Regions from separate parts of the Clostridium sp. TJA020 genome, predicted to be linked through region 1. Evidence: predicted binding sites of a transcription regulator. Region 1 holds the regulator's gene; the other holds the start of a gene.
The links. Region 1 encodes LexA, which represses DNA repair genes until DNA is damaged. Its sites were predicted from a motif close to CNAACANNTGTTNG; they were not measured.

Region 1 (3,327 bases):
TCTATGAATATAGAATATCATTTTTATTTTATTTTAAACTATCCTATTACAGGCATTCCCATAATTTCATTTAAAACATTAATAATTTCTTTATTATCTCCATCATATACTACAACTACTCTGCCTTTACTATAAAAATGTGGTGATTTATTCCACTTTATATCTTCTCCACTTATTGTAGTTCCATTATTTTGAATTGAATTAAGATCATTTTTAAGCTTATCTTTTTGGTTTTTATCATATTCATAAACATATATTTCACCATTTTTTATTTTTAATGTTTTTCCATCAACAGAGAATATTTTTTTCATAGAATTACTATTTTTATCTTCTTCTTGTTTTGGTTCAAAACCTTTTGAGTTTAAAGTGTCTTTTAATGATTGTTTATCAAATTTCATTTCTTCATCATTGAATATATTATCTGCAAGATCCTTTGCTGAATCTACTCCTTCTTTTACTTTCTCTTTAGTTGCATCATAGCCTTGTTCCACTTTTTCTTTTGTATCTTCAACAGTTTGTTTAGGACTACAAGAAATAAATGATGAAAGTGATGTTGCTAATAATCCTATAATAATTAATAATTTAGTTTTCTTCATATAATATCTCTCCTATCATGTAAATTGCTACAATAATAGTATTTTATTAAAATGTATAAATTATACCAAAATAAAAGAAGCAACTAAATTTAATTTAGTTGCTTCTTTTAACCAATCTTCTTACTCCAGGAAATATTTCTTCTGTGTTATCTTCTAAAGAATCATAATCAAGGTTTGCTTCATCTAAATATTCTACAAACTCAAATGCATCTACATAATCTTCTTGCTCATTGCTTTTAGATATAGAATCGTCTAGTTGTCCTTGTATCATTAAATAAGCTTCTTTTAAAGCTTTTTCTAAGTCTTCTTTTTCTAAAGAAGGATCAATATTTTTAGCTTTAGCTATTGTATTTTTAAATTCTTCTTCAAGAAATTTATTTTCTTCTATATTTTTTGATATATCTTCTATTTTTATAGCTCTTATATCAACACCTTCATTTTCTAAACATTTACCGCAATTATCGCAAATTTTATTTTCATATAAATCGCAATAATCATCTTCGTTATATTTGTTTTTCATACATACACCACCTTCTAAAGTGCAAAATCAAATTACATTATAACAAATAAAAATAAATATAGCAAATAGAACTTATGTTCTAAGAACATAAGTTTGATATATTAATAATCATATGTTATAATTAATAAAAAAACGTGAGGTGCTATGCAATGTTAGATGGTAAAGATAAACAAAGTCAAATATATGAATTCCTAAAAAATTATACTGAAAATAAAGGTTACCCACCATCTGTAAGAGAGATTTGTGAAGCGGTTAGCTTAAAATCTACATCAACAGTACATGGGCACTTAAAAAGATTAGAAAAAAAGGGGCTTATAAAGAGAGATCCTACAAAACCTAGGGCATTAGAAATCGTTGAATTCTTACAGCCAAAACGTGAAATGATAAATATTCCTATAGTTGGAAATATAACAGCAGGCACTCCTATATTAGCTACTGAAAATATTGAAGATACTTTTACATTGCCACTTGATTTTATTAAGCACAACAATGAACTTTTTATGCTTAGAGTAAGCGGTAATAGTATGATAAATGCTGGAATTAATGATGGAGATTTAGCCATTATAGAAAAAACTCAACATGCTTCTAATGGTGATATAGTAGTAGCTTTAATTGATGACTCTTCAACTATTAAGAGATTTTTTAAAGAAAGTGATCATATAAGATTACAACCAGAAAATGATGCTATGTTACCTATGATAGTTGATGATTGTAAAATATTAGGTAAGTTAGTTGGGATTTTTAGATCATATTAAGAATATATTAATTAAGAGGTTCATATATAAAAAGTATGAGTCTCTTTTTTATTTTAGATTTATAAGGAGTATGAAAAGTGAAAATTTTAATAAAAGAAACTAATACCTATAAAGAAAATTATGCTTTCAATATAAGATTTTTTATATTTATATTAATGTTTTTTTATATTTTTTATTTATTAGGATATAATTTAATAAATTATAATGGAAAATTTATAATAACATTTATAACATATTTTAAATTAATACTACTCTATTCTATTTTATGTTTTATTATTAGAATATTTATAAAATATATTTTTTATTTTGATTTTAAAAATACTTATTTAATATTTTGGAAAGATAACTTACACATTTCTATTGCTAATACTAGAGAACTAAAAAAATATAGACATATTATATCTATTCTTTCTCCTATTATATTTTTAACTATAGTTCCTTTAATATTAGATTACAATAATTTATATATTATTTGTTTAATATCTGTAAATATATTATATTCATCTATGGATATTTATAATTTTATAGTTTTAATATTTTATAAAAAATCTAAATTTGTTTTTAATGGAGTAACTATAGTCAAAGAAGGTCAAATGATTAAAGAGGAAGAGTTATATATAAATAAAAAATTAGATAATTTTAATAAAGAGTTTTATTTATTAAATAGAAATTTATTTAAAAATTATAAAGTTAAAATTTCAAATAAATCAGAACTTAAGATTTTAAATAAATAAAAGACTTAGTTTAAAAACTAAGTCTTTTACTTTAAGCTAACTATTTAAAACATTATTTAAAGCTATTAATATACCTATTTTAGCATGATCAAATGTAAGTCCACCTTGAATATATGCTATATAAGGTTCTCTTATTGGAGCATCAGCTGATAACTCTATTGAAGATCCTTGAATAAATGCTCCAGCTGCCATTATAACTTCATCTTCATATCCAGGCATTGGTGTTGGGATACAATGAACAAATGAATCTACAGGTGAACCGAACTGTATTCCTTTTATAAATTCAATTAATCTTTCTTTATTTCTAAAGATTATAGTTTGAACTATATCAGTTCTTTTATCAAAAGCTTTAGGCTTAGCTTCAAATCCTGCAAGTTCCATAACTCTAGCACAAAATATAGAACTTTTAACAGCTTCCATAGTAACATGTGGAGCTAAGAAAAAACCTTGAAATAATGTTCTCATTACACCTAAAGTTGCTCCGCATTCTCCACCTATTCCAGGTACTGTAAGCCTGTAAGATGCATTGTCAACCAAATTTTTTTTACCTACTATATAACCACCAGTTGGTGATATACCACCACCAATATTTTTTATTAATGAGCCTGCCATTAAATCAGCCCCAAAATCTGTTGGTTCTAATGTGTCAACAAATTCACCATAACAATTATCAACAAATATAATTATATTTTCATTTAAGCTTTTTACTAATTCTATAGCTT
Region 2 (3,327 bases), on a different contig from region 1:
CCAACATCTCTTAAATGTTTTAGTGTTCCTATAAGTCTATCATTATCTCTTTGATGAAGTCCTATACTTGGTTCATCCAAAATATATAAAACACCCATAAGGGCTGAACCTATTTGTGTAGCAAGTCTTATTCTTTGAGACTCTCCACCTGATAATGTACCTGAATTTCTTGAAAGATTTAAATAATCCAATCCTACATTAACTAAAAATTCTAATCTACTAATAATTTCTTTTAATATTTGCTCACTTATTATTTTATTTTTTTCTGAAAATTTTATAGATTTTATAAAATCTAATTCATCTTTTATAGACATTTGAGTAAATTCATAAATATTTTTATCACTAACAGTTACAGATAATGCTTCCTTTGAAAGTCTTGCCCCCTTACATTTTGGACAATGTTTATTACTCATGTATTGTTCTATTTCACCTTTTATTAAATCTGAATTTGTTTCTCTATATCTTCTTTGAAGGGCATTTATTTCACCTTCCCATACAGAATTATATGTTGCTTTTACACCATCTTTAACATAATCAACCTTTAATCTTTTACCCTCTGTTCCATATAACAATACTTTAACAACTTCATTTGATAAATCTTTTATTGGTGTATTTAAATCAAAGTTATATTCTTTGCTTAAAGCTTTTAAAAAGGCAAATGTCCATGAATCTTCTTTTAGTCTACCTTCACCCCAACAAGCTATGGCACCTTCCATTATACTTAAATCTTTATTTGGTATTATTAAATTTTCATCTATTTCAATTAATGAACCAAGTCCATCACAATAATCACATTTACCAAAAGGTGAATTAAAAGAAAACATTCTAGGTGCTAATTCCTCAATACTTATATTACAATCAGGACAAGCAAAATTTTCACTATAAAGAGTATCTTCTCCACCTATCTCATTAATAATAACTAATCCTTCTCCAAGCTTTAATGCCGTTTCTATTGAATCAGTTAACCTTTTTTCTATTCCTTCTTTTATTATTAATCTATCTACAATTGCTTCTATATTATGTTTTTTATTCTTTTCTAATTTTACTTCATCTTCCGTAAGGTCATATACCTCACCATCTATTCTTGCTCTTATAAAACCATTTTTCTTTATATTTTCTAATAATTTTTCATGAGCTCCTTTTCTACCTCTTATAACTGGTGCTAAAATTTGAACTTTTGTTCTTTCTTCTAACGCCATAACTTTATCAATTATTTGATCTACAGATTGTTTGCTTATTACTTTTCCACACTTTGGGCAATGTGGAATTCCTACTCTTGCGTAAAGCAATCTTAAATAATCATATATTTCTGTTATAGTTCCAACTGTTGACCTAGGATTTTTACTTGTTGTTTTTTGGTCTATTGATATAGCTGGTGATAATCCTTCGATATTTTCAACATCTGGTTTATTCATTTGACCTAAAAACTGTCTTGCATAAGCTGAAAGAGATTCCACATATCTTCTTTGACCTTCAGCATATAATGTATCAAAAGCTAATGATGATTTACCTGAACCTGAAAGTCCAGTAAATACAATTAACTTATCTCTAGGTATTTCTAAACTAACATTTTTTAAATTATGTACTTTAGCTCCTTTTATTATAATTTTATCTTTCATATAACTACCTCTCTTTTAACTTATAAATCTATTTTTAACTTAAGTTTATAATTAAATACACGAACATATATTCTCATTATTAATTTTAAATTTATCTCTCTTTATTGTCAATTATACCATTCATTCAGTTCTTTAATAATTAATATTATTTAATAATTATATACTTTATTTGAATAAAAAAAGCTAAACAATATAATATTATATTGTTTAGCTTTTATTTCATTTATGTATAAACTCTTTATTATAAATTTTTTTCTCTTATTATTATTTCAGCAGCAGCCTCTGCCATTTCTCCTGTAAATCTTACACATTGATCTTTGTGTTCTTTTGAACCCATAACCATACCTTTTGTTAACACACTACAGCAAGTTAGCTTATTTGCTTCTCTAAATCTATCATGTAATTCTTTTGATAGTTCTAAAGTCTTATTTACCTCTTCTCCACCTAGTTCATTTCTACCAAATATCATTCCTATAGCCATTACAGCACCTGTTAAAGCTCCACATGTACATCCAGCTCTCCCTATTCCTACTGGAAATCCTGATGCAAATTTTATTACGTCATCACTTAACTCTGGCATAAATTCATCTTTTAAAGTTTTAACTATAGATTCTGAACAGAACAGTTGTCCATCTCTGTAATATTTTTCAGCTGTTTCTTTTATTCTAAGTAATCTTTCATCTTTCATAATTAACGCCTCCTAAATTATATACAAAATAATTTTATCATATTATTTAATTATATTCTGTTATATTTCTTTCACTTTTTTTATTAAAACACTTCCGTTATTTAATTATTTTCCTTTAACAATTTATAAATTGGGTCTATCTTATAAATAAAAAAGCTAACCGATAATCTTTAAAATACCGATTAGCTTTTTATTATTTTTTAAGTTTATTTATCATATCTCTAAGTTCAGCAGCTCTTTCAAACTGAAGATTTTTAGAAGCATCCATCATTTCATCTGTATATTTCTTAATTAAATCTTCTCTTTCTTTCTTAGTCATATTTTTAGGTTGATGTTCTATTTCATACTTAGTTTCTTCTTCAGCCACTTTAGTAGCTTCTATTACTTCCCTTACATCCTTTATTATTGTCTTTGGAACTATATTATGCTCTTTATTGTATTCCTTTTGTATTTCTCTTCTTCTTTCTGTTTCTTTAATAGCCCTATCCATTGAACCTGTTATTGTATCTGCATACATTATTACTTTACTTTCTGAATTTCTAGCTGCTCTTCCTATTGTTTGAATAAGTGAAGTCTCTGATCTTAAGAATCCTTCTTTATCAGCATCTAAAATTGCAACTAAAGCAACTTCAGGAATATCAAGTCCCTCTCTTAAAAGGTTTATTCCAACTAAAACATCATATTTTCCAAGTCTTAAATCTCTTATTATTTTCATTCTTTCAATTGTATCTATATCTGAATGCATATAAGTTGTTTTTACACCAAGTTCTATTAAATACTTAGTTAAGTCTTCTGCCATTTTTTTAGTTAATGTTGTTATTAAGGTTCTAAAACCTCTCTTTGTTGTACTTATTATTTCACTATACAAATCATCTATTTGTCCATTTACTGGTTTAATAACAATTTCAGGATCCAAAAGTCCTGTAGGTCTTATTATTTGTTCTGCCACAACCTTTGAATGTTCTTCTTCATATTTTGCAGGTGTAGCACTAACAAACACAACTTGATTTATTTTCTTTT

Region 2: a site for LexA is predicted at 1,680-1,693, ahead of uvrA (excinuclease ABC subunit UvrA). Genes of this name have one in related genera too.

What each region holds. Positions count from the first base shown of each region.
Region 1 is NZ_JBZEFC010000001.1:230,477-233,803, forward strand. Features, by position in the region: gene AC4FQ1_RS01165 (hypothetical protein) at 39-596, opposite strand; gene AC4FQ1_RS01170 (hypothetical protein) at 691-1,116, opposite strand; gene lexA (transcriptional repressor LexA) at 1,266-1,871, shown strand; gene AC4FQ1_RS01180 (hypothetical protein) at 2,378-2,605, shown strand; gene AC4FQ1_RS01185 (methionine gamma-lyase family protein) at 2,642-3,327, opposite strand, start outside.
Region 2 is NZ_JBZEFC010000002.1:412,368-415,694, forward strand. Features, by position in the region: gene uvrA (excinuclease ABC subunit UvrA) at 1-1,619, opposite strand, end outside; gene AC4FQ1_RS05790 (C-GCAxxG-C-C family (seleno)protein) at 1,861-2,307, opposite strand; gene uvrB (excinuclease ABC subunit UvrB) at 2,501-3,327, opposite strand, start outside.